Regions from separate parts of the Mesorhizobium sp. CA4 genome, predicted to be linked through region 2. Evidence: predicted binding sites of a transcription regulator. Region 2 holds the regulator's gene; each other region holds the start of a gene.

Region 1 (10,172 bases), on a different contig from region 2:
AACAGAGCATCGTCCAGCCAGCGCTCCGGCTTGTAGACATCGAGTTCGGTCGGCATGACGTTGAAATCGCCTGCCAGCACCACCGGCTGTTTGGACGCGACGAGTTCGGCTGCGTGGTCGATGAGGCGGTCGAACCAACGCAGCTTATAATCGAATTTCGGGCCGGGCCTTGGATTCCCATTGGGAAGATAAAGGCATCCGATCAGGATGCCGTTGACTGCTGCTTCGATGTAGCGGCTATGGCTGTCGTCGGGGTCGCCGGGGAGGCTGCGCCGCGTTTCGTGGATGTTGCCGACCCGGCTCAGGATCGCGACGCCGTTCCAGCTTTTCTGGCCATGCCAGACCACGTCATAGCCGAGGTCGCGGATCGGCCCTTCCGGGAACTTCTCCTGCGGCGCCTTGAGTTCCTGGAGACAGGCAATGTCCGGCGCTGCCCCTTCTAGCCAGCGCAGCAGCACCGACAAGCGGCCGTTGACGCCGTTGACGTTGTAGGTCGCGATCCTCATGGCTTCATGAGGTCCGGCAGGAACTGATCGGCCCGGCCCCAACCCGCGAGGGCTTTCGATGTGGCGCGCTTGTTCAACTCGGGCGCGTCGCCGACGTGGAAATGAGAGGGCGCATCGATTGTCTTCATCTCCGCCCAGGTGACGGGTGCTGCGACCGGGGCGCCCGGCCGCGACCTGGCGCTATAAGGCATGATTGCCGTCGCGCCGCGCTGGTTGCGCAGATAGTCGACGAAGATCCGCCCCTTGCGTTTGGCCTTCGACAACACGGCTGTGAAGTGGGCCGGGTCGCTCTGCGCGACCGCCTGAGCAAGCCCGGAGGCGAAGGCCTTCACCTCAGGCCATTCAGCTCGCGGCGTGAGCGGCGCGATGACATGCACGCCCTTGCCGCCCGTCAGCATCGGGAAGGTGATCAAGCCAATGGATCTCAGTATATCCCGGAACTGGAATGCGGCAGCGCGAACGGCCTCGAAATCCAGTCCCTCGTCGGGGTCGAGGTCGAACACAAGGCGGTCCGCCTTCTCGACGTCTTCGATGCGCGCTCCCCATCCATGGAACTCGATTGTTCCCATCTGGACACAGGTTAGAAGCCCCTCGGCATCGTCGACGTAAAGGTACGGCTCCTCATGGCCGTCCTTTTCGGTGATCCCGACGTGATGGACCTTGTCGCCGAAGCTGCCGGCGTCGTGCTTCTGAAAAAAACATTTCTTCGCGCGCCCCTGCGGGCAGCGGACAAGGCTGATCGGTCTGCTGGCGGCCCAGGGAAGCATGATCGCGGCAACGTCGGAATAATGATCGGCAAGCTGTCCCTTGGTGATGTTGGATTCGGGGTAGATCACGCGGCCGCGATTGCTGATCGCGACCGCGTTTGTCGCCGGCGGCGGCAGGGCGGCTGTGCGGTGTTCCGTCTCGAGCACGACCGCTTCCGGCTTCTTGTCCTCGCGCAGGCCGAGATAGCTTGGATGGCGCAGTGTTCCTTCATTGGTCATCTCGGTGAAGGCGATCTCGGCGACAAGCCTGGGACGCAGCCAGTGCGCGCCGCGGACCTCCGCGCGCGGCGCCTCGACCGTTGCCGCCTTCTGCTCGAGCGGCGCCATGGTGTTCATGAGCCGGGCCATCCCGGCGGCATCGAAACCGGTCCCGACCTTGCCGGCATAGCGCAGCTTTCCGCCGTCGTGGACGCCGAGGATCAGCGATCGAAACGGGCGATCCTTGTCTGACGGCGTCCAGCCGACGAGCACGAATTCCTGACGCTTGATGCACTTGATCTTCAACCAGCTTCCATCGCGGGCGCCGACATAGTGCGAATCCGCCAGCTTCGAGATAACCCCCTCGAGGCCGGCGTAGCAGAAGCGATTCAGCAACTCTTCCCCGCGGCCCTGGATGTGGTCGGAGTAGCGAAGGATGGGGCTCTTCGCCGGCAGGATCGTCCCCAGTTTCTCCTTGCGCTGCAGGAGCGGAAGCCTGGTCAGATCTTCCCCGTCGAGCTGGAGCAGGTCGAAGGCATAAAAATCGATGCTCGCGGGAGCGCCCTTCAACGCGTTCTGCAGCGCCTGGAAACTGGATCGGCCCTCGGTATCCATGACAACCGCCTCTCCGTCGATCAGAGCGGAGCCAGCCTTGAGCTCGCGTGCTTCCGCCAAAATGGACGGAAAGCGGTCGGACCAATCCAGGCCGGAGCGCGTATAGGCGCGCGCCTCGACGCCGCCCACGGCGACGAGAATGCGGTAGCCATCGTATTTCATTTCGTGGATCCAGCGATCGCCGGCGGGAACAGTGTCCACCAGTTTTGCAAGCTGGACCGGGCGGAACGCGGGCGGCGCGAACTTGGCTGCGCCGCGCGAGGCTGGCTTCGCAAGGGGAGTTGAAGATCCTTTGATTGTGGGCCGACGCAAAGCTGACTTGCTCACCTGACGTGACTCAAACAAAACCCAACTGCCGCCATTCGCAATCCGCAGCCTATTTCTTCAGTTTCTCCGCGGCGGCATTGAGCTTGTCTCGGTCGTTGCCGACCCGCTCGATCAGGGCTTCGGCCTGCTCTTTGCTGATACCGTGCTTGCGGGCGAAATAATTGACCTCATACCCTTCGCCGCGGGAGACTTGCCGACGGTCTGCGGCGCCTCGCTTCGATTTGTTGTCTGCCATTGTCGTCTCCCTTGTTTCATAGGTGTGCGGTCACGACGTTCGACCTGTAACGCGTTGGGTCGTCTTGCGATCCTGAGCCGGGCAAGAAATTGGCGTTTTACCTGAAATCCCGCGTCTTGACCTTGATGTTGTCGATGTGGAGGTCGGGTATGTAGATGTCGCGGCTGCGTAGCCCCTTGGGCGGCAGCTCGCGCGGATCGGGTCCCGAGCCGCCATTGCGCACCTGGTCGCCGCGCCCGTGCGGCACGGGAAAGCTGCCCTCGCGTTCGCCGACGCTGGCGAGCTCGGCTGACAGATCCCTGATCTTGCGAGCCACGAGGTGGACCACTTCGCCCTCGCGCTGGATCCGGCCCTTTACCGCGATCATGCCCGCCGACAGAACCGTGCGCCGGTGCTGCTCGAACACTTTCGGCCAGACGACGAGGTTTGCGATCCCGGTCTCGTCCTCAAGGGTGATGAACATCACGCCCTTGGCCGAGCCCGGGCGCTGCCGCACGAGCACTATGCCTGCCGTTTCCAGCCAGCGGCCGTCGCGCGTCTCCATCGCCTCGGAGCAGGAAACAATGCGGCGACGGCGAAGGTCGTCGCGCAGAAACGAGATCGGATGGCTGCGCAGCGTCAGGCCGATATGGCGGTAGTCTTCCACGACCTCGCCGCCGGCCGTCATCGGCCGAAGCGCCACCGCCGGTTCGTTGATCTCGGGCACCAGCTCCACTTCACGGGCCGATGCGGCCGCAAACAGGGGCAGGGGCTCGTCGCGCAGCGCCTTGATCGCCCAAAGCGCCTCGCGCCGCCCGAGACCAAGTGCTGGCCGGAACGCGTCCGCCTCGGCGAGCTGGACAAGTGCTGCCTGCGGCACGCCAGCACGCCGCCACAGATCGTCGACGGAGGCGAAGGGCTGGTCGGCGCGCGTGGCGATGATCGTGCTTGCATGGGCATTTGCCAGACCGCGCACCATGCGCAACCCGAGCCGGACGGCAAAGCGGCCGTCGGCGAGAGGCTCCAGGGTGCAGTCCCAGCGCGAGGCGTTGACGCAGGCCGGTCGGATCTCGACTCCATGCGCAGCCGCATCGCGCACGATCTGCGCCGGCGCGTAGAAGCCCATTGGCTGGCTGTTCAACAGCGCCCCGCAGAAGACGTCGGGATGCCAGCATTTGAGCCAGGCCGAGGCATAGGCGATCAGCGCGAAGGAAGCGGCGTGGCTCTCAGGAAAACCATAGGAGCCGAAGCCTTCGAGCTGCTTGAAGGTCTGCTCGGCGAAGGCGCGCTCGTAGCCATTGTCCACCATCCCGTCGATCAGCTTCGTCTTGAAGGACGAAACGCCGCCGGTAAACTTGAACGTTGCCATCGATTTGCGAAGCATGTCCGCTTCGCCGGGCGTGAAGCCCGCGCATTCGATGGCAACCCGCATCGCCTGCTCCTGGAACAGCGGCACGCCGAGCGTCTTGCCAAGCACCTTCTCGAGCTCGGGCCTTGGGTAATGCACCGGCTCGATGCCTTCCCGGCGGCGCAGATAGGGGTGGACCATGTCGCCCTGGATCGGCCCGGGGCGCACGATCGCGACCTGCACTACGAGATCGTAGAAGGTCCTTGGCTTCAGCCGCGGCAGCATCGACATCTGCGCCCGGCTCTCGATCTGGAAGGTGCCGAGCGTATCGGCTTTCCTGATCATGGCGTAGGTGCGCGGATCCTCCGCCGGGATGGTGGCAAGGTCGAGCCGGATGTCCTTGCACTCGGCGAGGAGATCGAGGCCCTTCTTCATGCAGGTCAGCATGCCGAGCGCCAGCACGTCGACCTTCATGAATTTGAGCGCGTCGATATCGTCCTTGTCCCATTCGATCACCTGCCGGTCCTTCATGCTCGCCGGTTCGATGGGCACCAGATCGTCGAGACGGTCATTGGTGAGCACGAAGCCGCCCGGGTGCTGGCTGAGGTGCCGCGGCGCGCCGATCAACTGCCGCGCGAGGTCGAGCGTCAGTCGCAGGCGGCGATCAGCAAGGTTGAGATTGAGTTCCTCGACATGCCGCTCCTCCACGCCCTCCTCGGACCAGCCCCAGACCTGGCCGGAGAGCGTCCGGATGAGATCCTCCGGCAGGCCGAGCGCCTTGCCGATGTCGCGCAGCGCCCCCTTGGTGCGGTAGCGCACCACCGTGGAACACAGCGCCGCGTGGTCGCGTCCATAGGTGTCGAACACCCACTGCATGACGATCTCGCGCCGTTCATGCTCGAAATCGACGTCGATGTCGGGCGGCTCGCGACGCTCCTCGGAGACGAAACGCTCGAACAGAAGGTCGTTGCGGCCGGGATCGATCGAGGTGATGCCGAGCACGTAGCAGACCGCCGAATTGGCGGCGGAGCCGCGGCCCTGGCAAAGGATGTCCTTCGAGCGCGCGAAACGCACGATCGCGTTCACGGTCAGGAAATAGGGTGCATAGTCGAGCTTATCGATCAGCCGCAATTCGTGGCGCAGCGAGTGTGCGACACTGTCCGGCACGCCTTCCGGGTAGCGCGTCGCGGCGCCCTGCCATGTCAGTTTTTCGAGCGCCTGCTGCGGTGTCAGCGAAGGGTCGTCGCGCTCCTCTGGATATTGGTAAGCAAGCTCGCCGAGAGAGAACCGGCAGCGCTCGGCGATCTCCATCGTGCGCGCCAGCGCTTCCGGGTAGCGTGCAAAAAGCCGGTGCATTTCCTGAGGCGGCTTGAGGTAACGGTCGGCATGCCGCTCGCGGCGTTCGCCGAGCGCGTCGACGGTGACATTGTGCCGGATTGCGGTGACGACGTCCTGCAGGATGCGGCGGCCCGGCTCATGGAAGAGCACGTCGTTGGTGACGACGCTCGGCACCTTCATCTTGAGGGCAAGCGTGGCCAGGTCGTGGATGCGAAGCTGGTCGTTGGGCCGGCGCCTGAGCGTCAGCGCCATATAGGCGCGATCGCCGAATGCCTGGCGCAGATGTCTCAGGCGCAGCGCCAGGGTCTCATCGGCCATCTCGGGCAGGAGCACGGCGATGAGGCCTTCGCCATAGGCGACGACATCGCTCCATTCGAGATGGCATTTCGCCTTTCCGGCCCGGGCCTTGCCGAGCGAGAGCAGTCGGCACAGCCGGGAATAGGCGCCGCGGTCGGTCGGATAGGCGAGCAGCGACATGCCGTCGGTGAGGTCGAGGCGGCAACCGACGATCAGGCGCACGCCGGTGGTCCTGGCGGCCTCATGGGCGCGGACAACGCCGGCGAGACTGTTGCGGTCGGCGACGGCGAGCGCCTCGATACCGAGAAGTGCCGCCTGCGAAAACAGCTCATCGGCCGAGGAGGCGCCGCGCAGGAAGCTGAAATGCGAGGTGACCTGCAGCTCGGCATAGCGGACGCCGTTCATCCGAAGATCCCATGCAGAAACCACTGGTGCGAGCCCGTTGCCGCATCCTCGCCGTCGCCGGCGCGGTAGAGCCAGTAGCGCTCGCCGGCGTCGTCCTCGACCCGGAAATAATCGCGCACCGCCACCAGCTCGGCGTCGCGCTTCCACCATTCGCCGAAGACCCGTTCCGGACCGTCCGCGCGCCTCACGCGCCGGCGCACCCCGCGCCAGGTGAAGGAGACCGGTGGATGGTCGGGCAACAGCGCCACCGTCTCGACGGGGTCCGGCTGCGGCAGCAGGCGGGCGGGCCGCGGCCAGTGGCCGGGCCAGCCCGCGCCGGTGTCGGCGGCCATCGCCGGGATCTTGCTTACCGAACGCTCCGGCACGTCGCTGGCGACAGGCGCAAGCCGGTAGACGGCGCGCTCGCCGACGCGGTTCATCAGCGTATCGATGAGGTCGGACACATCCGGCACGGTTTCCTCGACGAGGGAGCTCACGGCCTGGCTGCGCTCCAGGGGTTCGGCCGCCGTCGCGGCCAGGATCATCATCTCGATGCCGAAGCCGGGCGCGATGTTCTCGAGCTTGTCGCAAAGCAGCCGGGTGAGCTGTTTGGCGTCCCGGACGGGCATCGCCATGCCGACACGGACCGCCTGGGCCTGATTGTCGACGCGATGGCAGATGAGATCGAGCCGGCGCGCGCCGAGGCCCCGCTGCTCCATCAGCTTGCAGAGCTGGGCCACGAGCTTGCCAATGTAGCGCGCTATTGTCTCGGCCGCGCCGATCGGCTCGGGGAAGGCACGGCGGACTTCGACGATGTCCGGCGGGCGGACCGGGTCGATCGGCGCGGCTGTGTTGCCAAGAGCTTGATCGATGCGGCGGCCGATCTCCGGGCCGAAGCGCAGGGCAAGTGGTGCGCGCGGCTGTTTCAGGAGATCGCCGATGCATTGGAAGCCGAGCCTGCGCAGTTCGGCCGCCGTGGAAGGCGCGATCCGCAGTGCCTCGAGCGCCAGCGGTTCCACAATGGATTGGCCGTGGCGGGGTGGCGTGATGAAAATTTCTTGGCGGCCATACCGTGCCAGAGCATGCGCCGCGCCCCAGCTGTCCGCGATCGCCGCACGGGCGACGATGCCGGACATGGCAAGACGCCCGACCATGCCCCCGAGCATGGCGGCCTCGCCCCCATGGAGATGGTCGGCGCCTGTCGTGTCGATGACGATCCCGTCGGGCGGATCGGGCGCGACGATCGGCGCAAATCGGAGCATCCAGACGGCGAGCCGCTCGAGCGCCTCGGCGTCCGCTTCTTGGTCGGCGTCCTGGATCGCTATGTCCGGCACCAGCACCTGTGCCTTCGTCACCGGCATGCCGGGCCGCAGGCCGGCGGCGAGTGCTGCGGCATCGGCGGCGAGCACCACGCGCCGGTTTTTTTCGCGACCGATCAGGACGAGCGGGGCCTCAGCCGGCGGCGCTGCGTTGCCGGCCTTGCGCCGCACCCTGTCGGTTGGCCAGGTCGGCAGGAACAGCGAGACGACCCGTGCCATCGCACGCCTCCAATTCGAAATCGGCACTTTCACCCGCGCGGGCGCGGATCAATTCGACGAGCCAGCGGTGCCGGCCGACACCGGGCACGGGCAGCGGCGCCGAGGGCAGGACCGAGATGCGCCAGCGGGTCATGGCGGCCGTCGGCTGGCCGAAATCGGCCGCCTCCGTCTGCCGCCGCCATCTTCGCAGCGCGATCCCGATCGTGTGGGCTTCTTCGGCAGCGAGCTGCAGCCGCCTCGAGGCTGTCATGGTCAGGCGCGCGACTTCACCGACGACCGCGCCCAGGCCGCCATGCCGGATGCCTTCTTCCATGCAAGCGAGGATTGTCTTGTCGTCGCCGGCCTCGACATAGATGACGCGATCCGGCTTCAGGCCGGCCTGCGCCAGCGCCGGAGCGAACAGGTCGGGCCGGGTGATGCACCACAAGACCTTGCCGCGCGTGCGCGCGGCCACACCGCCCGCGAACAGCGCCGCGGCCGCTCCATCGATGGCTCCATTGCCACCGCCCGCGATTTCATGCAGCGCGCCAAGCGCCAATCCGCCGCCCGGAAGTCGTGCGTCCAGATCGGCGATCCCGAAAGGAAGCACCGATCTGGCGGGTCGGCGCCGACCCTCGATCTTTTCGATCCGTGCGCGCAAGTCGTCTATGGCGGGCTCCTGCCGCAAGATGGTCGTTGACCTCCATGAAAGGGTATATGAGCATGTTCTCTATTTGTTCTACGATTGGGCGGTGGGAGTCAAGTGGGGACGCGCCGGCCGCTCGGTCTGTATTCGCGCCGCCGCTTGCGAAATAACATGCAGCTTCCACGCAACCCAAACGGCAGCTATGCGCCTCATTTCGGCCATTCCAGGTGCCATCGGAAGTCGCCAAATGCGGACGTAGGATTTAGCTCCGCTTAGGCTGGCATGAGGAACACTATCGACGGTACGCTCGTCATGAGTTGCGGTGGAGGCTGGGAACTGGCATCGCTTGACTTGCACATGCGCAGGCGGCCAGAAGCAGGCTGGCTTATGTTAGGGGTTTGGATCGAAACGAAATGACGCTCGACATCAGGGGAAGCATCAAGAACACCAAGCTCAGCTTGAACCAATACGTGGTCTTTGAAGAACTTATCGCCAATGCGATCGATGCCTATCTCATTCGGCGAGCGAGCGACCAATCCGCGCCGGACATGAATATTACAATCGAAGTCGATTTCTTGCGTGCAGACTTGCTCGAGGATCGCGAACTGATGAACGTGTCGTGCGGCGACAACGGATGCGGTCTCGGCGACGACCAACTCAAGGCCTTCCTGACAAAGGATACGTCCTACAAGGATGATCTCTCCATCTCTGGCATCGGAAAATGCAAGGGCGCGGGACGTATCCAGTTCTTCCATCATTTCGCAGCAATGACGATCACCAGTACCTACCGGGACGGCGACGCTCTTCTGAAGCGCGTGTTTCGGTATTGCGAACCGCAGAAGCAAATCGAGGCTGATGATTTTACCACGGTGCCGGTCGCTGAAGCCGACATCGGGACCGTCATCCGGCTTGAGCAATTCAAAGAGGCGGTTCGCCCGCGCATATCCCACGGCGAGGCCCTCAGCACCCTCTTCTCGGCGCCGGCGCTGAAAAAGCAGATGCTCGTCGCTTTCCTGCAGCGGCTCGTCGGACTCAGTGAACAGCTGGGCAATTTCGAGATTCGGTTCACCACACGGCACTGGAAGGACGACCAAGCGAAGATCGAAGTGCTACGGCTCGCAGACCTGCCGGCAGTCACTGCCGAGCGTGTTATTGATGTCGAAGAGCGTGATCCTGCCTCAGGGGACCGTCTCGGCACGCGGCAAACATTCAACCTCTCCCACTATCAGCTCGATGCCGAACAGTATGATCTTCCGCGCAACGCCATCGCCTTCTGTGCCAAGTCCACGCCTGTGAAGGACATCACGGGTCACTACCTCAGGACGCGTACCGAGCAAAACAACCCGGTGGGCGGTTTCCATCATATCGTGCTGATCGAGGCTGACTATCTGGACGCACGCGTCAACGAGCAGCGTGACGACTTCGACAATATTCCCGACGAGATTCCGAGCGGCGATATGTTTTCGTCGGAAAAATTGTCCTACGCCGACATTCATGAGGCGCTCGATCCGGTCATCGACGAGATGGTCACTCCTGCCGACTGGAAGAAGGAGGCGGTGCTCAAGGAGGCCACCCTCCAGTTCGGCATCAGCGAAGCGATGCTACAGGATACCAAGACCAGGATCGTGTACGGCGAATCCGCCCAGTCGGTCGCTGAACGCGTGTTGAGCAAATACCAGAAGGCCGTCATCGACGAGACTGCCGCGATCTTCAGCCTCAAGGAGGAGATCATGGCAGCCGAGCCGGACTCCGACGAGTTCCGCCAGAAGATCCATGAGCTTTCCTGGAAATATACGTCATCGCTCAAGAACTTCGACATGGCCAACCTGTCGCAGCTAATCGTGCGTCGCGCCGCGATCGTCGATATCCTCGATCTCGCCTGCGGCCAGCGGCTTGCCATGCAGGCGGCCGCCGACGGCATCAGACGCAAGGATGAGCAGATCATCCACAGCATCTTTTTCCCGATGCGCAAGGACAGCACCGAAACGACTGATCACGATATCTGGTTGCTGAGC
Region 2 (10,172 bases):
CCGACAAGCGGCTAAACGCGAAGGCTGAGGAACTGGAGAAGCGCCTCAAGGCCGGCACCACGCTCGACGCCATCGCCGGCGAGCTCAAGCTCGAAAAACAGACCAAGCGTGGTCTGAAGCGCGAAGCCGACGATGCTGATTTCGGCAAGGAGGGCGCCGCGGCGATGTTCGGCGTCGGCGAAGGCGGCACCGGTTTGATCCCCTCGCCCACCGGCGACGGCCAGATCCTGTTCAAGGTCGCCGAGGTCTTCGAGCCGGCAGGCGCCGATGGCAGCGCGGTGCCGGAAGACGCGCAGAAGTCCTTCGGCGCCGGCATGTCCGACGACCTGCTCGACCAGTTGGTGGCGCAGCTGCAGTCGCAGTATGCCGTTCGCATCGATCCGAACGCCGTTTCGCAAGCACAGACACGATGAGCGCGCTGAAGACACACATAGCCAAGGTCGCCACCGGCACCGCGCTTTCCTTCGAGGAAGCCCGCGAGGCGTTCGACATCATCATGTCGGGCGATGCGACGCCCGGCCAGATCGGCGGCTTCCTGATGGCGCTGCGCGTGCGCGGCGAGACCGTGAGCGAGATATCCGGCGCGGTCGCGACGATGCGCGCCAAGATGCTGCGTGTCGAGGCGCCGCACGGCGCCATCGACATCGTCGGCACCGGCGGCGACAATTCGCACTCGGTCAACATCTCGACCGCTTCGGCCTTCGTCATCGCCGCCGCCGGCGTGCCGGTCGCCAAGCATGGCAATCGCGGCCTGTCCTCGCTGACCGGCTCGGCCGATGTACTGACGGCGCTGGGCGTCAGAATAGACATCTCGCCGGAGCTGATCGGCCGCTGCATCCACGAGGCCGGCGTCGGCTTCATGTTCGCGCCGGCGCATCATCCGGCGATGAAGCATGTCGGACCGACCCGCGTCGAGCTCGGCACCCGCACCATCTTCAATCTGCTCGGACCGCTGTCGAACCCGGCCGGCGTCAGCCGCCAGATGGTCGGCGTCTTCCTGCCGGAATGGATCATGCCGGTGGCCGAGACGCTCAAGGCGCTGGGCGCCGATCACGCCTGGGTCGTCCATGGCGATGGCTATGACGAGATCACCACGACGGGCGAGACCCAGGTGGCGGAGCTTGCCGGCGGCGAGATCCGCAGCTTCACCCTGACGCCGGAAGCCGTCGGGCTGAAGCGCCACACCAGGGAAGAGCTGCGCGGCGGCGACGCGGCCTACAACGCCAAGGAACTGCGCGATATGCTGGGCGGAGCGGCCGGCGCCTATCGCGACACGGTGCTGATGAATGCCGGCGCCGGGCTGGTCGTGGCCGGCAAGGCAACGACGCTGGCCGACGGCATCGCCGCGGCGGCGCAAGCGATCGACAGCGGCCGCGCGGTTGGCGTGCTGGACAAGCTCGTCGAGATTTCGAACGGATAAGGCCTTGTCGGACATCCTGCGCAAGATCGAAGCCTATAAGCGCGACGAGATCGCGGCGGCGAAGGCGAAGGTACCGCTGGCCGAGATCAAGGCACGGGCAAAGGATGCCGATGCGACGCGTGGTTTTTTGGCGGCGCTTGAGGCGAAGCGCAGAGCGGGGAGCTTCGGCCTGATCGCCGAAATCAAGAAGGCCAGCCCTTCCAAGGGTTTGATCCGCGCCGATTTCGACCCGCCGTCATTGGCACAGGCCTACCAGAAAGGTGGCGCCGCCTGCCTTTCGGTGCTTACAGACACCCCGTCTTTCCAGGGCGCTCCGGAATTTCTCACCAATGCGCGCAAGGCGGTTTCCCTGCCCGCGTTGCGCAAGGATTTTCTGTTCGACCCCTACCAGGTCTACGAAGCACGGGCCTGGGGCGCAGACGCCATCCTGATCATCATGGCAAGCGTGGACGATGCCTTGGCGGGCGAATTGGAAGCTACCGCCTTCGAGCTCGGGATGGACGCGCTGATCGAGGTGCATGACGAGGCCGAAACGGAGCGCGCGCTAAAATTGTCCTCGCGGCTGATCGGCATCAATAACCGCAATCTGCGGACCTTCGAGACCAACCTTGAGACTTCCGAGCGGCTGGCGCCAATGGTACCGGGCGGCAACCTGCTGGTCAGCGAGAGCGGCATCTTCACGCACGAGGACTGCCTCAGGATGCAGAAGACCGGCATCGGCGCTTTCCTCGTCGGCGAGAGTCTGATGCGACAGGCCGATGTGGCCGCGGCGACGAAATTGCTGCTCACGGGCAAGGCAGCGGCCGAGGCCATCTGAAATGGCCCTCACCCACCTCGGCGCCAAAGGCGAAGCCAACATGGTCGATGTCGGCGACAAGGCCGAGACGACACGCACGGCGATCGCCGAAGGCGTTGTCACCATGCAGCCTGAAACGCTGGAGATGATTCTCGCTGGCGACGCCAAGAAGGGCGATGTGCTGGGCACAGCGCGCATCGCCGGCATCATGGCGGCGAAGAAGACGCATGAGCTGATCCCGCTTTGCCATCCGCTGCTTCTCACCAAAGTGGCCGTCGAGATCGAGCCAGACCGTTCGTTGCCCGGTCTTAAGGTTACCGCGCTCGCCCGTGTCACCGGCAAGACGGGCGTGGAGATGGAGGCGCTGACCGCCGCTTCGGTCGCCTGCCTCACCATCTACGACATGGCCAAGGCTGCGGACCGCGGCATGGTGATTTCCGGTATCCGGCTGGTCGAGAAGACCGGCGGCAAGTCCGGCGACTACAAGGTGGATGCCTGATGGCTTTGGTGCCGGTCGCCGAGGCGCTCGAACGCTTGCTCGACGACGCGACGCCATTGCCGGGCGAGAGCGTTCCGCTGGCGGACGCGGCCGGTCGGGTCCTGGCGGAACCGGTTGTCGCACTGCGCACGCAGCCGCCCTTTAACGCCTCCGCGATGGATGGCTATGCCGTGCGCTCGGCCGATGTTGCCGCGGCGCCGGCGCGGCTCGAGGTCATAGGCATGGCGCCCGCCGGACGCGGTTTCTCCGGAGCCGTCGGAAAAGGCCAGGCCGTGCGCATCTTCACCGGCGCGCCACTGCCTGAAGGCGCCGACACCGTCGTCATCCAGGAAAACGTCCGCGATCTCGGCAATGGCAGGATCGAGGTGACGCAACCGACCGCGGAAGCACGCAATGTGCGCCGCCGCGGGCTCGACTTCGTTCAGGGCGACGTGCTGCTCGAAAAGGGCCGCGTGCTCGACGCGGCGGCCCTTTCGCTGGCGGCCTCGGCCAACCATTCTGCCTTGAACCTCGTGCGCCGGCCGCTGGTCGCGATCATCGCCACCGGCGATGAATTGCTGCCGCCGGGCAGCACGCTCGGCCCCGACCAGATCATTTCATCGAATGCTTATGGCGTTGCCGCCGCCGCCCAGTCGGTCGGCGCGCGCGTGCTCGATCTCGGCATCGCTGCCGACCGCAAGGAGGCCATCGCCACGCTGGTCCGGAAAGCGGTCGAGGCGAACGCCGACGTCATCGTCACGCTCGGCGGCGCCTCGGTCGGCGATCACGACCTGATCCACGACGTTCTGACCGGCGAAGGCATGAAGCTCGATTTCTGGAAGATCGCCATGCGCCCCGGCAAACCGCTGATGTTTGGCCGGCTTGGCAATATCCGCTGCATCGGCCTGCCCGGCAATCCGGTAGCCAGCATCGTCTGCTCGCAACTCTTCCTGAAGCCGCTGCTTGCCCGGCTCGGCGGCCGCGACCACCGGCAGGACCTGCGAGCGGCCCGGTTGGGCGCCGCGATGCAGGCCAACGACCTCAGGCAGGACTATGTGCGCGCCTCCGTGCGCGAGGAAGCCGGCGCCCTGGTCGCGACTCCCTTCGGCATCCAGGACTCCTCGATGCTCAGGACGCTCGCCGAGGCCAACGGCCTGATCGTGCGCGAGCCCTTCGCGCCGGCTGCAGAGACCGGCGCCGAATGCAGCGTGCTGATGTTACGCTGAACAAATCGTCAACAAATTCACTAAACTTTAAACGGTTGCGGAACACAACTGGAACAGATAGTGTTTGTTCTGGGTTTGTTTTCTGATTCTGGTTTCAGAACCCGTGGGGGCCGCCATGCTGACGCGCAAACAACATGAACTTCTGATGTTCATCCACGAAAGGCTGAAGGAAAGCGGGATTCCGCCGTCTTTCGACGAGATGAAGGAAGCGCTCGACCTCGCCTCCAAGTCCGGCATCCACCGGCTGATCACGGCGCTGGAGGAACGCGGCTTCATTCGCCGGCTGCCGAACCGGGCGCGCGCGCTGGAAGTGCTGCGCCTGCCCGATTCGATCGCCCCCGGCCTCAACGCGGCGAAGAAGTTTTCGCCGAGCGTCATTCAAGGCAGCCTGGGTCAGAACAATCTCAGCCGTCAGGTGAAGCCGGCGGCGCCGTCGCGCGCCCCGGCGCCGAGCAATGATGACGATGCCGGCTCTGCCGTGTCCATTCCGGTGATGGGCCGCATCGCCGCCGGCGTGCCGATCGACGCCATCCAGCACCAGACGCATTCGATCACGGTGCCGCCGGACATGATCGCCGGCGGCGAGCATTATGCGCTGGAGGTCAAGGGCGACTCGATGATCGAGGCCGGCATCTTCGACGGCGATACCGTCATCATCCGCAACGCCAACACGGCAAGCCCGGGCGAGATCGTGGTGGCACTGGTCGACGACCAGGAAGCGACGCTCAAGCGCTTCCGCCGCAAGGGTGCCTCGATCGCGCTGGAGGCGGCCAACCCCGCCTACGAAACCCGCATCTTCGGGCCGGATCGGGTGAAGGTGCAGGGCAAGCTTGTCGGGCTGATCCGCCGCTACTGATCCGATTGCGAAGGTTTCGCATCCGCCCGCTCAGGCTTTTGATAGGGCGGCAGTCCTCTTGCCTCGCGTGCGTATTTCCGCTGCTCGTGCCAGGGTCGGTATGGTTCTTCGACCGCGTAGCGAATAGTCGGCGGCGCGGTTGCCGATTGCAGATCGAAGAAAACAGCGGCGCTGCCGTCGCGCGCCAGTTGCCGCTTGGTGACGACAAGCACGCGCGGATCGCGGCAAGGATTGTAGGCCGTGGCGTCGTTGATGACGATGAGGTCGGCGAAGCCGCAGGCCGGCCGGGCGCTGTCGCGGTTTTCGGCGAGCGCGACGATGGCGCCGGACGGATGCCGGCCGATGCAGAGATCACCTGTGCAGTAGAAGGGCGAGCCGGGCGGCAGGTCGACGGGGTCGGCGATGTCCAGCGCATCTTGGGCGAACGTCTCCGGCGGCACGATGTCCTCGGCTCTCAACGCCCGTTTCCAGTTGTCGGTGGTGAACTCGTTGGAGCGTGCGCGATTGACGGCAAGCTCGCCGCCGCCGATCGGCATCGCCACCAGATGCGCGTCCTCCGAAATGAGCACATCCGGCGTGCGGACATGCGGAATGGCCAGCAGTGAGGCAAGCGCGAAGGGAACAGCGGCAAGCCTTAGCCAGGTGGTGGCCATCGTCGCGATGACCAGCGCGATCGTCGCCAGCAGCACCGACTGGATCGAGATCAGCCCGACGGCGTCGACCGGTGAGCGCTCGGAGATCCATGCCGAGATGGCGATCATTGCCGTCAGGCCTTTGCCCATCACATAGAGGAACGGCCCGTCGAAGCCGAAGGGCATGGCCAGCGCGCTCAACACCGCGAACGGCATGACGATCAGCGAGACGATCGGCATGACCGCCAGATTGGCGAGCAGGCTGAGTGGCGAGACGCGCTGAAAATGCCAGATCGCAAACAGCAATGTCGCGCTCCCCGCGATGAGCGACGTCACGGCGGCGCCGCCCACGCCAACCGCCAGTTTTCGCGACAGGAACCCGAGGAACGAACGCTTTGCCGGCGGCGCGATCGTTTTGCCGGCGCGATAGTCCGCAAAGCCGGCATAGGCGCCGACCAGGGCGGCGGTGGCGGCGAAGGACATCTGGAAGCTCGGGCCGACCACTTCGTGCGGCGAAACAAGGATAACGGCAATGGCCGAGATCGCCAGGTTGCGCATGGTGAGCGCCGCGCGATCGAAGAGCACGGCCGCGAGCATTACGGCGAGCATGATGAAGCTTCGTTCGGCCGCCACCACGATGCCGGAGATGACGAGGTAAGCGGCGATCGAGATCAGCGCGATTCCAGCGGCATATTTCTTCACCGGTCGGCGCGACGAGAAATCCGGAAACAGCGCGAAGGCGCCGCGTAAAAGCACCATGATCGTGCCGGCGACCAGCGCCATGTGAAGGCCGGAGATCGAGATGATGTGATAGATGCCTGTGCGCCGCATCGACTCGTTGATCGCTTCCGGAATGCCGGCGCGCACGCCGACGATGAGCGCCGCTGCGATCTCGCCCTCGGACCCGCCGATGCTGCTCCTGATGTGATCGGCGATCCCTTCGCGCGCGTTTTCGACTGCCGATGCGACGCGCGCTCCAAAGGGTGCCTCCACCGGCGCAATCAGCTTCGGATCGCCCAGGAAAAAGCCGCTGCCGCCGATGCCGGCAAAGTAGCTGTCGAAGGAAAAGTCGTAGCTGTCCGGCCGCACCGGGCCCGTCGGCGGCAGCAGCTTGGCATAGCCGGTCAGCATCGATCCGGCCGTCATGCCGGGCGGGATCCTGCGCGCTGACAGCCTGACGCGGTCCGGCGCGTAGCGCAGCTTCGGACGCTCCGTTGAAATCAGATCGATGGTGAGCCGGACGCGGCCGTTGGCCATCGCCTCGGCGACGACGAGGCGGCCCGTCAGCCGTGTCTGGATTTCGGACCCAAGCATCGGGGTCGCCATCCGCCAGGTCTCCACTTTGGCCGCGAGAAAGCCCAGGGCGCAGAAAAGCGTCGCCATGAAGAGAAGATGCGTTCTCTGCCAGGAGCGCGACACCGCCGCGCAGACAGCCATCAGAGCCACTGCCGCAAGCGGCCTGTAGAGGTCCGGCTCGGTGCTCAGCGAAAAATAGTAGATCACGCCGGCTGCAAGGAACACCGGCACCAGCAGAAAGCCGGCGCCACGGTCGAGTTCGGTCGCGGCAGCGACGGCAACGCTTCGGCGCAGCGCAGGAGGCGAAACGCGGCCAAGCTGTTTGCGGATCCTGTCGGCGATAGCTGTTGGCGAGGCTGGCTGCAGCGCACCGCCACCGGGCGGCGACGGCTCGGCGGGTGGATGGAGTTCCGGAAGCGAAAGCGGCGCGTCTTCGGCGGGCGCAGCATGGGCAAACATCAGGCGCTCGCTGACGCCAGCTGTCGTTCCCCTGCCCTCCTCCGCACCCCGGCCACGTCCAGCCATCGGGTCTGCCCCTTGCGCCCCAGACCGCCTATGCTACATGAACGCCGACCGCGCGAAAGCCCGCGCGAAATATGCCGTTTCAGTGCTTCTTCGAGAGTTCAATGTCCGACAAGGTCGTCACACGTTTTGCCCCCTCGCCTACAGGCTACCTGCATATTGGCGGGGCGCGCACGGCGTTGTTCAACTGGCTTTATGCCAAGCACACCGGCGGCACGATGCTTTTGCGCATCGAGGACACCGATCGCGAGCGTTCCACCGAGGCCGCCACGGCCGCCATTCTCGACGGTCTGACCTGGCTTGGGCTTTCCTGGGACGGCGACGCCGTCTCGCAGTTCGAGCGCGCGCCGCGCCATCGCGAGGTAGCCGAGGAGCTCGTGCGCATGGGCAAGGCCTATTACAGCTATGAGACGCCGGCGGAGCTGGAGGCAATGCGCGAGGCAGCTAGAGCCAAGGGCCTGCCGCCGCGTTACAACGGCCAGTGGCGCGACCGCGATCCGTCCGAGGCGCCGGCAGGCGTCAAGGGCGCAATCCGCATCAAGGCGCCAACCGAGGGCGAGACGGTCGTGCAGGACCGTGTGCAGGGCGAGGTGCGATTTCCCAACAAGGATCTCGACGACTTCATCATCCTGCGTTCGGACGGCAACCCGACCTACATGCATGCCGTCGTCGTCGACGACCACGACATGGGCGTTACGCATATCATCCGCGGCGACGATCACCTGACCAACGCCGCGCGCCAGACGGTGATCTATAACGCCATGGGCTGGGCGGTGCCATCGATGTCGCACATCCCGCTGATCCATGGCGCCGACGGCGCCAAGCTGTCGAAGCGGCATGGCGCGCTGGGCGTCGAGGCCTATCGCGCCATGGGCTATCTGCCGGAGGCCCTGCTCAACTATCTGGCGCGGCTCGGCTGGAGCCATGGCGACGACGAGGTGATGTCGATCAAGGACATGATCGCCTGGTTCGACATCGCCGACGTCAACAAGGGCGCGGCCCGCTTCGACTTCGCCAAGCTCGAGGCGCTGAACGGCGTGCATATGCGCAAGATGGACGATCGCGCGCTGTTCGACATCTTCGTCGCCACTCTGCCCTATCTCGAAGGCGGCCCGGCGCTCGCAGCAAAGCTCGATGAAAGGCGCAAGGCACAGCTGCTTGCCGCCATGCCTGGCCTCAAGGAGCGGGCCAAGACCCTGGTCGAACTGGTCGATGGCGCGGGTTTCCTGTTCGCCGAGCGGCCCTTGCCTCTCGACGAGAAGGCGGCGAGCTTGCTCAACGCGGATGCGCGCGTGATTCTGCGCGGCGCGCATGGCGCGTTGTCCTCCATCCAAGGCGACTGGAGCGCCAGTTCGGCGGAGGCTTCGATCCGCGAGTTTGCGCAGGCCGGCGGACACAAGCTCGGGGCGGTGGCCCAGCCGCTCAGAGCCGCGCTGACTGGGCGCAGCACCTCGCCCGGCGTGTTCGACGTGCTGGCCGTGCTGGGCCCCAAGGAAAGCCTGGCGAGGATTGCAGATCAAATCGATTAGGAGCGAACTGGCCCAAGAAGATTGGCATTGAAAGGTGTGTTTCGCAGTGCAACATTAGGCCTTGGCCCAATCTGGCACGCACCTCCTAAAATGCGGTGGCGAGTTCGCGCATTCCGGTGATTTCGACGTGTCGTTTGCAGGAATTGCCTTGCCGGCATGAGGAAACATAAAGGAGTTTGGGAATGAGCGAAGCTGCGACAAAACTGGGATCTGGCGGCAAAGCGCACGAGTCGACCGCCAGGCTCGAACTCGCCGGCAAGACGCATGAATTCAAGGTGCGAAGCGGGTCGACCGGGCCTGACGTCATCGACATCGGCGCGCTCTACAGCACCACCGGCGCCTTCACCTACGATCCCGGCTTCACGTCGACAGCGAGCTGCGAGTCGGCGATCACCTTCATTGACGGCGATGCCGGCATCCTGCTGCATCGCGGCTATCCGATCGACCAGCTTGCCGAGCATGGAGACTTCCTCGAGGTCTGCTACCTGCTGCTCTACGGTGAATTGCCGACAAAGGCCCAGAAGGAAGATTTCGACTATCGCGTTACGCGCCACACCATGGTGCACGAGCAGATGTCGCGCTTCTTCACCGGCTTCCGCCGCGACGCACATCCGATGGCCGTGATGTGCGGCGTGGTTGGCGCGTTGTCGGCCTTCTATCACGACTCGACCGACATCTCAGATCCGTATCAGCGCATGGTCGCCTCGATGCGCCTGATCGCCAAGATGCCGACCATCGCGGCGATGGCCTACAAATACCATATCGGCCAGCCCTTCATTTACCCGAAGAACGATCTCGGCTTCGCGGCCAATTTCCTGCACATGTGCTTTGCCGTGCCGTGCGAGGAGTACAAGATCAATCCGGTGCTGGCGCGCGCGATGGAGCGCATCTTCATCCTCCATGCCGACCACGAGCAGAACGCCTCGACCTCGACGGTTCGCCTCGCCGGCTCTTCCGGCGCCAACCCCTTCGCCTGTATCGCCGCCGGCATCGCTTGCCTGTGGGGTCCCGCGCATGGCGGCGCCAACGAAGCGGCGCTGAACATGCTGGGCGAGATCGGCCATGTCGATCACATTCCGGAGTTCATTGCCCGCGCCAAGGACAAGAACGACCCGTTCCGGCTGATGGGCTTCGGCCACCGCGTCTACAAGAACTATGATCCGCGCGCCAAGATCATGCAGAAGACCGCGCATGAGGTATTGGGCGAGCTCGGCATCAAGGACGATCCGCTGCTCGACATCGCGATGGAGCTGGAGAAGATCGCGCTGACCGACGAGTACTTCATCGAAAAGAAGCTTTATCCGAATGTCGATTTCTATTCCGGTATAACGCTGAAGGCGCTCGGCTTCCCCACCACCATGTTCACCGTGCTGTTCGCGGTCGCGCGCACCGTCGGCTGGATCGCCCAGTGGAAGGA
Region 3 (10,172 bases), on a different contig from region 2:
CTGGCGCGGAAATAGGGTTCGTGCGTGGCTTGGTCGATCAGCCGGTCGGCGGAAATCTCGCTCACTGTGGCCGGGACTTCCGGCGTGAGCCGCGTGTTGAGCGCGGACAGCCTGAGCTTTGCCGGCTGGCCGACATGCACCTGGTCGATGTCCTTCGGCCGCAGCCTGGCGTCGACCACAAGGCCCGAGGTCGTGGGCAGGATCTCCATGATCTTTTCGCCGGGCGCCACCACGCTGCCTTGCGAATTGTAGGTCGAGGAGATGACGATGCCCGCCGCCGGCGCGGTGATCGTCGTGCGCGCGAGCACCGCTTGCGCGGCGCGCATCCGCTCCTCGATGTCGGCGAGGTTGGTTCGCACGTCATCGAGCTTCGTCAACGCTTCCTCGACGCGCTGCGTGGTTGCGCGTTCGGTCTGCGCCTCCGCTTCCACGATCTGCGTGTTGGCCGAGGCGAGGTCCGCCTCCAGCGCCCCGGCCTGGCCGACGAGGTCGGCCTCGGAGCGCAAGAGCTGCGAATATTCGGTGCGATTGGTGAGGCCCTTGTCGAGGAGGTCGGTCTTGATGCCTAGCTCCTTCTTCACCACCTCGGCCTGCTGTTCGATTGCCGTCTTCTGCGCGTTCAGCCCTTTGACCGACTCGCGATGCATGGCGACGCGCTGCGCCAGGATCGACTGCTCCGAGCGGAACCGTGCAAGCCTGGCATCGAACTCCTTTTGCTGTTCGCGGATGAGATTTTCGAATTCCCGCTGGAACGGCGCCGGCGCGGGCTCGGCGATCGGCGCCAGCGTGGCGAGGCCGTCGCGCTCGGCCTCCAGTCGCGCCGCGCTGGCCTTGAGCGCGATCCATTGTCTTGTCAGCCGGTTGAGATCGGCCTCCGCGGCGGTCCGGTCGAGCAGGATGAGGTTCTGGCCTTCCCGCACGCGGTCGCCTTCATGCACCAGCAATTGCCTGATGATGCCGCCCTCGCGATGCTGGATCAGGATGTTGCCGCCTGTCGCCGCGATCGTGCCTTGCGTGATCACCGCGCCAGCTAGCGGCGCGCTCGCCGCCCAAAAGCCGAAGCCGCCGACCATCAGCGCGATCGCCGCGTAGCCGGCGAAGGCCGTGCGCCGGAAGTCGATGCGCGGGCGGCCTTCGAAGGTGAGACTCTGCGTCATCATTCAGGACCCGTGGCGGATGGTCGGCGCGGCACGGATGGTCGGCGCGAACGATCCGGTCACCACCGTGCTCCGCTGCGCGGCTTTACCCGGCTGCCGCAGCACCTCCGCGGTCGGCCCGAACGCCTCGATGACGCCGCCGCGCAAGACCATCACGCGGTCGCAAGCCGAGGCGATCGAAGGGCGATGCGTGATCACGATCGTGGTGACGCCCGCAGCGCGGGCCGCCGCGAGCACCGCTTCCAGTGCCGTCTCTCCGGCGCCGTCGAGATGCGTGCTCGGCTCATCCAGCACCAGGATGCGCGGATTGCCGTAGAAGGCGCGCGCCAGCCCGATCCGCTGCCGCTCGCCGCCCGACAGCGTGCCGGCGATCGCCGTCTGGTAGCCGTCGCGCAGCGAAAGGATCAACTCGTGCGCTTCGGCGCGTTTTGCCGCTTCGACGATTGCCGCGTCGTCGGCGTCAGCGTCGAAGCGGGCGATGTTGTCGGCAATCGAGCCGGGGAAAAGCTCGACCTCCTGCGCCAGATAGCCGATATGCCGGCCGAGCTGGTTTTCGTCCCAGGTCCTGAGCTCGGCGCCGTCGATCCTGACCGACCCGCCGCTCGGTTGCGCAGCGCCGACAAGCAGCCGCGCCAGCGTCGATTTTCCGGCACCGCTCGGGCCGACGATCGCCACCGCTTCGCCGGCACCGATGGCAAAGCTCAATCGCTTGAGGATGGGCTCGGCGCCGAACGTGGCATTCGGCGCGATGAAGAAAAGATCCTGCGCGGAGATCGCGCCGGTCGGTTCGGGCAGGAGGAGCTTGCTCGCTTGAGCCGGTTGCGCCGCAAGCGCGGCTTCCAGCCGCGTCCAGGCGCGCCTCGCCTCACTGAGCTGCCGCCAGGAACCGATCAATTGGTCGAGCGGCTGCAGCGCGCGTGACGACACCAGCGAGGACGCGAAGATCATGCCGGCCGTCATCTGGCCCTTGAGCACCAGCCAGGCGCCGCTGCCGAGGATCGCCAGCTGCAGCATCATGCGCAGCGCCCTGGAAGCGCCGCTGAAGACGGCGTTGGCGCCGGCCGAGCGGTCATGCAGGACAAGCGCGGTCGCCACATGCCGCCCCCATGCACGCGCGGCGTTCTCCACCATGCCCATGGCGCGCAGCGTGTCGGCGTTGCGGGCGAAGGCCTGCTCGGCCCGGCTGGCTAAAGCCGAACGCTCCGCCGACAGCGCATCGTTCCTGCCGATCGCGAGCTGGTTGGCGAAGACCAGCACGACCAGCAGCGCCGCGCCGCCGAGCGTGACCCAGAACAGCAGCGGATGGATCAGGTAGAGCAGGCCGAGGAAGACCGGCGCGAAGGGCAGGTCGAACAGCACCGAAACACCGCGCGAGCGGATGAAGGCGCAGACCGAGGCAAGGTCGGTGAGCGGCGACGGCGCGTTCCTGGAATCGAGCGAAGCGGCGAACGTTCTTGCGCCCAGCCTGTCATTGACCGTCGCCGCGACGCGCTGCGTGTAGACGGCGCGGACGGCGTCGAGGAAGCCGAGGAAGCCGAGTGCTGCGACCGCGATGACCGACAGATAGACCAGCGTCTCCACGCTTGAGGAGGGCAGCACCCGGTCATAGACTTGGAGCAGGTAGAGCGGGATCACCAGCAGCAGGAGATTGATGAGCAGCGAGAACAACCCGACATCGGCGATGGCGCGACGCAGGACGGACCGCAGTCCCGAGTGTCCAGTCATTCCCGCACTCCCTCTCGGAGCCCGATCACGGGCCGTCGCCTAAACATCCGATTCAGGCATGCTCGTTTGTCGTGTCGAGATGGTGCTGCGTGCTGCTTGTGGTGTGGCTGGACAGCGCCAGCGCCTGGCTTGGCAGGTCGTTCAGCGTATAGGCCCGGATATAGTCGATCTTCATTTCGGCCGGCGTGGCGAGATGGTCCGGCGGCGCGCCGGCCTGGCCACCGATCGCGAGGTCCACCAGCATGTACATCGGCTTGTTCATGTCGGACGGCGTCGCCGCTTCGGCGACCTGCACGCCGTCATAGGTCCAAACCAGCTTGTCCGGGGTCCACAGCAGGCCGTAGGTATGGAAGCCCGCGGTGTCCATGACGTTCACCGTGGATCCGACCGTCGTGTGCTGGCCCGTCTGGTTGGTATGCGCGGTCACCAGCAGCGAATTCGGGTTCTGTCCGTACATCTCCATCACGTCGAGCTCCGGCGGCCAGGAGCCGTCTTCCGGCAGCAGCCAGAAGGCCGGCCAGGCGCCGGCGTGTTCCGGCAGGTCGGCCTTCATTTCGAAATAGCCATAGGTCTGCGAGAAGGAATCATGCGTGGTCAGGATGCCGGAGGTGTATTGGTAATTGTTGATCAACGGCTTGATGTCGGCCGGCGCCTGCGCCGCGGTGATGGTGAGGACCCCATTCTGCACGCTGAAGGGATGCACCGAGCTGGTCGGGCCGTAATTGGCATCGATATACCACTGCAGCTCGCCATTGCGGGCTAGCGTGCTGCCGTTCGGCGCGCCCCACCAAAAGTTGGTGTCCCAGGTGCCGCCCTGGCTGTTGTGAAGGTTCAGCGTATTGAACTCGTCGCTGAAGGACAGCGTCATGCCGGACTTGTCGATCGGCAGCTGGAACTGGTTGGGCTGGAATTTGTCGATCGTGGTGTTCTTGAATTCGAGGATTTCGCCGGATCCGAGGTTCAGCACCACATTGGGTCCCGCCTGGATCATGTTCTCGTGGATGGCGGCGAACGAGGTGAATCCGTAGCCATCGAGCCGCACGGCATCGTTGGAGGCGAAATTGACGATCGAATCGCTCCCATTGCCCTTGGCGATGATGAAAATATCGGCGCCGCCGCCGCCGTCGATCAGGACATCATTGCCCGCGCCGCCGTCGATCGTCTGGCCGCCCGCCGTGGCGGTGATGATGTTGTCCAGCGCGTTGCCGAAGGCGTAATTGTGGGCGTTGGTGACGACGAGGTTTTCGACATTGTCCGGCAGCGTGTAGCTCATCCATGTGTTGATCGTGTCGATGCCCTGCCCAGGGTTCTCGACCACTTTGTTGCTCGCCGAATAGAGGTAATAGATGTCGTCGCCGGCGCCGCCATACATGGTGACCTTGACGCCGCTGGCGCCCCAGATGGAATCATTGCCGGAGGTGCCATACAAGGTAGGCCCGGACGAAGCCGCCGAGAGCCAATGGCTGGAAGCCCCGCTATAGTAAAGAGGAACGCCTACCGCGTTGACGACGAAGCTCATCGGACACTCCTTCCGCGCTGCCCCGCCCGGATGGCTTGTTGCAAGTTCAAGTGCCTGATCCGAACCAACTTGCAGCGCGGGCTATCGTTCCCGAAAACCATCATTTAGTACAGAGAAAATTGCCGGTATTTTTGTCGATAGTTTATAACGATAGAATAAGTGGCGCCTAACACAATTATGGCGCGAGTGATTCTCAATTTTACTTAATTTTTCAAGGTTTTCTTCCGCTCGCGCCTCGCCCATAGCCGCCGGGCAAAAAATTTGACAGCCTCTGTCGGATAGGCTGGGGGCCGCCCGTCCTTGGGGCATCGATCAACAAAGGAAGGATATGGAGATATGCCGAGCACCATCCAACTGCACCGGGTCCTGGCGACCAAGCCGGAGAAGGTCTACCGCGCGTTCGTCGAAGCCGATGCGCTGGCGAAGTGGCTGCCGCCGAACGGCTTCACCTGCACGGTGCACCAGTTCGATGGCAAGGTCGGCGGCGCCTACAAGATGTCCTTCCGCAACTTCACCACCGGCGACAGCCACGCCTTCGGCGGCGAATTCGTCGAGTTGGTTCCGAGCGAGCGCCTGCGCTACACCGATCGCTTCGACGATCCCAACCTGCCGGGCCAGATCGAAGTGACCGTGATCCTGAAGAAAGTGTCGGTCGGCACCGAGATCAATATCACCCAGGCCGGCATCCCGGACGCCATCCCCGCCGAGGCCTGCTATCTCGGCTGGCAGGAATCGCTGCGCAACCTGGCCAAGCTCGTCGAGCCCGAGATCAACCAGTAAGTCAGAGCATTTCCAGGAAAAGCGTGCAGCAGGTTCGGCGCGTTCGCCGTAACCTTCCGTCTGGAATTGCGTCAAGGTAAGAGCAGGCGGCGGCCGGTCTTCCGGCCGCCATCTTACCCAAGGTAAGCAAAATTTCACCAAGCGCTGTTAAAAGCCGCTTCCCATGGATCGCAACAAGAACAACGACCTCGTTGTCCTGATGGCGGCGCTCGCTGCGCTGGCGATCTACAACATTGCCTGCGGCATCCAGACAGGCGAAGTCCGGGGCAAGTTGCATTGGGTCGCTCTTGCGGACGATCCGACGCGCTTCTGGAACATCGTGGTCGGCAATTCGATCGTCCTGGTCGCCTCGATAGCCTTTCTGTGGGTGCTCAATTCCCGCAGGGCGGGATGACTCGAGGCGGCGTCCTCTTGCCTCACACCGCCCTTGTGATGCCGCCGTCGACGCGGATGTTCTGCCCGGTGATGTAGGCGGCCCCGTCCGAAGCCAGGAACGAGATCGTCGCGGCGATCTCCTCCGACGTGCCGTAGCGCTTCATCGGCACGCTGTCGCGACGCTCGTTCGTCGTCGGCAGGCTGTCGATCCAGCCGGGCAGCACATTGTTCATGCGGATGTTGTCGGCGGCGTAGGTGTCGGCGAAGATCTTGGTGTAGGCGGCAAGCCCGGCGCGCGCCACGGCCGAGGTCGGGAACATCGCGCTCGGCTCGAACGCCCAGGCGGTCGAGATGTTGATGATGACGCCACCCTTCTGCTTCTGCATCACCGGTGTCACCAACCGAGTCGGGCGCACGGCGTTGAGGAAATAAGTGTCGATGCCCTTGTGCCAGTCCTCATCGCTGATCTCGATGATCTGCGCGCGCGGCCCGTGGCCGGCGCTGTTGACCAGCACGTCGATGCGGCCCCAACGCTCCAGCGCGCCGTCGGTAAGGCGCTTCAGGTCTTCGTTCGATTGGTTGGAGCCGGTGACGCCGAAGCCGCCGAGTTCCTTGCCCAGCGCCTCGCCCTTGCCGGAGGAGGAAAGCACGCCGACCTTGAACCCGTCCGCCGCCAGGCGCTTGGCCGCCGCAGCCCCCATGCCGCTGCCGCCCGCCGTCACCAAAGCCACTTTTTCGCCTGCCATGTCGCTGTCCATCCCGGGTGTTTAGGTTGAAAGCGATCCTGTTAGCATGCGCAGGGCATGGGATGAACTGGATTGGATTGCGCCAACGGCATCGGCGGTTAACCAAGCTGCCAATCTTCCCACGGCGGAAATCAACAGCTAGCCTTCCACCCACGTATGCCTTCTCTCCTCCCTCGCAATCCGCGTCGGCGCGGGAAACGCCGGATCGGCGAAACAGCCCACCGCCACCCGCAACCGCGTCCGGCTTGCGCTCCGGCTCGCCTTTCTACAGCTCCTTCTCCGCCAGCTCCCTGAACCCGTCAGGCACCGAGCGCGTGCCTTCCAGCGCCACCGTGCCATAGCCGACGGCCTCCTTGCCGAAGCGCTGGCGGATCTTGTCGATGGCGCGGTCGGCACCGAAACGGGCGAGGCCCTTGCGGCTGCCCGGTTTCAGCTTCTCGTCGGCAAGGCCGAGCGGCAGTTCGAGCTGCAGCTCGGCTCCTTCCTCCAGATGCGAGACCGAGATCGCCAGCAGCGTGATGTCCCTCTCGCCCGGATGGGCGGCAAGCACGCCGCGGACCAGCTCCCCTGCGATCTCGGCAAGCATCGCGGTGGCCTGGATCGGCTGCTCCAGCGTGACGGAGCGGGTGACGGCGCGCATGTCGGCGAAACGCACACGCACCGTGACCGTGCGCCCGGGTCGGTCCTTGGCGCGCAACCGGCTGGCGACGCGGTCGGCTAGATGCAAGAGCGTCGGTACGAAGACGCGCGGCAGCGCGGGCGTGCGGCCAAGCGCAGACTGCGCGCCGGCCGAATGCGCGCGGCGCTGCGTCTCGAGCTTGCGCGGGTCTCTGTTCCAGGCGAGCGCGGCGAGCTTCTGGCCGGAGGCATGGCCGATCAGCCGCTCCAGCGCGCCGCTATGGGTGCGCGCCAGCTGCCCGATGGTCTCGACGCCGATCTCGGCGAGCCTGGCCTTGGTCGCCGGGCCTACACCCCACATCAGCGTGACGGGCAGGTCGTGCAGGAAGGTGAGCTCGGTGCCGGGCTCGACCACCACCAGCCCGTCCGGCTTGGCCACTTGCGAGGCGATCTTGGCGAGGTGCTTTGTGCGAGCCACGCCGATCGAGATCGGCAGGCCGAGCTCAGCCTTCACCCGCTCGCGGATTTTTCGCGCGATCTCTTGCGGCGATCCGAACAGATGCGTGCAGCCTGCGACGTCGGCAAAAGCCTCGTCGATCGAGATGCGCTCGACCAGCGGGGTGAAATCGCCGAGCACCTTAATCGCCGCGTCGCCGAGGCGCTGATACTCGTTGAAACGGCCACCGACGAAGATGAGCTGCGGGCAGAGCTCCCGCGCCTTGCGGCCGGGCATGCCGCCGCGCACGCCGAAGACCTTGGCCTCATAGGAAGCCGCCAGCACCACGCCGCCGCCCACGGCGATCGGCTTGCCGCGCAATGATGGATCGAGCAGCTGCTCGACGGAGGCGTAGAAGGCGTCGAGATCGGCATGCAGGATGGTGGCCGCAGCGGCGTTCGTGGCGAGCATCCTGCGCTCTCATGGTCATTTGTGTGGCATTGCAGCATTAGCTGCGTCTGTTGCAAGGGGAATTGGTAGAACATAAAGAGAACAAAAGCAGTTCCATGTCAAGCCTCCACGCGACCACATGCAAGTTTCCACAGCCTGACGATACAGCCGCGGATCGAGGCAGGTTGCGCGGCAATTCTCAGCTCTGAGGGGATGTGGCCTTGGGCCACAGAGGAGGCGCCTGGCATGAAGTGTCGACGACCATTTGCAGGTCGTTGCGCTCCACGCGCCAGAACCTCCTCTGCCGGCTTCGGTCACATTTCCCCCTCGAGGGGCGATCGCTTGCGCTATGCCGGCTTGGCGTATTGCTCGGCGCTCAAGACCTCAATGCACTGGAACGGCTGGTTGCCTTCGACCCAGGCGTCGTGGCCGGGCGGGATGGTGTAGGAAGAGCCGGCCTCGAAGGTCTTTTGCGTGCCGTCAGTCATTCGCACGGTGATCGAGCCGGACACGACATAGCCGACATGCGAGACTTGGCAGCTCTCGGTCTTGACCACCGGCTTGACGCATTCGGACCATTTCCAGCCCGGCTGCATGTTCATGCGCGCCAGCGAGTAACCCGGCAGCCGCACGATCTCGACACGCGTCTTGGCGGGCGCGCGGACCTCGTCTGGATTGTTGTGCGATTTGGATTCGAGTTTCGTCACCTTCATTGCAGCTTCGGCCATGGTAGTCCTCCCATATGTGAAGCGGCGCCTGACGTTGCGATCGTCGGCGACCGCTGTCTCATTCATACGCCTTAGGATAACGGATTGCTAATGTAATCAGGCAATGGCGAGCCCGGCCAAGCGCTTGGCGCGTTGTCGTGGAAGGGGGTGGTCCAGGCCTCCGGTCGACGGTCCGGGGCCATGTTGGAACCGAAGTCTCACCGCACGAACGCAGAGGCCCGAGGTGGCAATTTCCAGGAAACAACAGCAGCCCCATTTCATTGGCTAGCAAGCCGCCGGACAAAGTCCCTTCATCGGCGGTTGACCACGGCGTGCCCGCCATTCCTGCGATATGGCGGGCACTCCTTCCTGGGGCCGCTCTTGGAGTCGCTTGCCATGCAACCCGGCAAGAGCATCGCGAACCTGTTTGCTGCGCTGCTTTTCGCCGGCCTGGTCTGCGGCGTCTTCCTCCTCTTCGGCAAGCCGCTCTGGCCGCAACGCCATGCCCAGATGGTGGTCCCTCTTCCAATCGACACGACGGCCACCGGATCGGTACGCAAGGCCTGTGTCGAGCCATGCCTGCCGGTTCGCTTCGATCTGAAGCTCGCGCCCTTCAGGCCAGTCGATGAAAGCACGCGGGGGAACCAGTCCGCGGCTCATGCCGTTGAATGAGCGAAGGGATGGCGCTGGCGGAGGCCGCCATGGATAATTTCGAACTCATCGATCTTCTGTGCGTCATCGACGCTTGCGCGAGCGACCGTTTGGCGGGGCGTGTCGTGCCGATGTCGAAGGCAGTCGAGGAATTGCGCGTCCTGACCGGCGATTTCGTCTCGTCTGATGAGGACGCGACCAACGCCTTGACGCAGGTCGCGCTCGAGTGCGGCTGCGCGGTGCTTTTCGACGAGCAAGCGGGCGCGGATATCGTGGCCTAGGCGTAATCTCCTCCTGGAGGAGGAGGCTGGTGCTCATTTCGCCAGGGTGATCATCCGGCCCGCATACGCCGCCCGGCCCCCGAGTTCGGCCCTGCAATCCGACTTTACGGCCGAGTTCCCTATCATCGAGACAGTATCGCCGACCAGCCGCAGGCAACTGCCCTGCGCGTTCATGTCCGAATTTCCGGTATAGGTGATGGCGGCGTCGGGGGCGTAGATGAAGCCGCTCACCACCGATCCGGATCCGCCGTTGAGCGTCAGCGGCTGGGTATTGCCATGAGCCTGGAAGATGGTGATGCCGGCATAAGGGCCGCTCGCCGGCGGCGAGAGGTTCACCTGCTCGTTGGCGTTGATGATAAGCTGCGAGTTCTCCATCAGAAAGATCGTCACGCCCTGGCCGCTCAGGCTGCCGTTGCCGCCGGGCTTTATGGTGACGTTGCGCATGATGTAGGCGCCTGGATTGAGGGTGATCTTTCCCGACAAGCTCTTGTCGCAATAGGTGCCCGGCGAGAGCGTCACGGTTTTGCCATTGGGCACCGGCAGGCACAGCGTGTAGGCAGGCGGAACGATATCGGCCAGCGGATCGAACGAAGCATACTGGTTCTCCTGCGGCGCGCCGCAGGAAAGCGTGGCGTTCGGCGGAGTCAGCCCTTGCGTGCCGCCGACCGTCGAGACGCAGCCGGCGCTGACGATCGCCGAGCCGCCGCGATTGACGGCGTCGGGCGCG

Evidence for each region. Region 2 encodes LexA, which represses DNA repair genes until DNA is damaged. Its sites were predicted from a motif close to TGTTCNNNNTGTGTTCNG; they were not measured.
Region 1: the regulator LexA is predicted to act here: its motif matches at 8,236-8,253, upstream of LB528_RS28615 (ImuA family protein).
Region 3: the regulator LexA is predicted to act here: its motif matches at 7,894-7,911, upstream of dinB (DNA polymerase IV).

Annotation. Positions count from the first base shown of each region.
Region 1 covers NZ_JAIUHK010000057.1:641-10,812, reverse strand. Annotated here, with positions in the region: gene xth (exodeoxyribonuclease III) at 1-506, opposite strand, end outside; gene ligD (DNA ligase D) at 503-2,413, opposite strand; gene LB528_RS28630 (DUF3606 domain-containing protein) at 2,463-2,648, opposite strand; gene LB528_RS28625 (error-prone DNA polymerase) at 2,746-6,015, opposite strand; gene LB528_RS28620 (Y-family DNA polymerase) at 6,012-7,532, opposite strand; gene LB528_RS28615 (ImuA family protein) at 7,447-8,181, opposite strand; gene LB528_RS28610 (type I restriction enzyme HsdR N-terminal domain-containing protein) at 8,571-10,172, shown strand, end outside.
Region 2 covers NZ_JAIUHK010000009.1:59,063-69,234, forward strand. Annotated here, with positions in the region: gene LB528_RS09810 (peptidylprolyl isomerase) at 1-413, shown strand, start outside; gene trpD (anthranilate phosphoribosyltransferase) at 410-1,420, shown strand; gene trpC (indole-3-glycerol phosphate synthase TrpC) at 1,425-2,237, shown strand; gene moaC (cyclic pyranopterin monophosphate synthase MoaC) at 2,239-2,715, shown strand; gene glp (gephyrin-like molybdotransferase Glp) at 2,715-3,920, shown strand; gene lexA (transcriptional repressor LexA) at 4,036-4,776, shown strand; gene LB528_RS09840 (ComEC/Rec2 family competence protein) at 4,770-7,229, opposite strand; gene gltX (glutamate--tRNA ligase) at 7,331-8,755, shown strand; gene gltA (citrate synthase) at 8,938-10,172, shown strand, end outside.
Region 3 covers NZ_JAIUHK010000021.1:23,329-33,500, reverse strand. Annotated here, with positions in the region: gene LB528_RS17970 (HlyD family type I secretion periplasmic adaptor subunit) at 1-1,160, opposite strand, end outside; gene LB528_RS17965 (type I secretion system permease/ATPase) at 1,161-2,882, opposite strand; gene LB528_RS17960 (family 16 glycosylhydrolase) at 2,935-4,401, opposite strand; gene LB528_RS17955 (SRPBCC family protein) at 4,738-5,181, shown strand; gene LB528_RS17950 (hypothetical protein) at 5,345-5,575, shown strand; gene LB528_RS17945 (SDR family oxidoreductase) at 5,598-6,302, opposite strand; gene dinB (DNA polymerase IV) at 6,568-7,827, opposite strand; gene LB528_RS17935 (cupin domain-containing protein) at 8,154-8,534, opposite strand; gene LB528_RS17930 (hypothetical protein) at 8,910-9,185, shown strand; gene LB528_RS17925 (hypothetical protein) at 9,215-9,445, shown strand; gene LB528_RS17920 (TadE/TadG family type IV pilus assembly protein) at 9,479-10,172, opposite strand, start outside.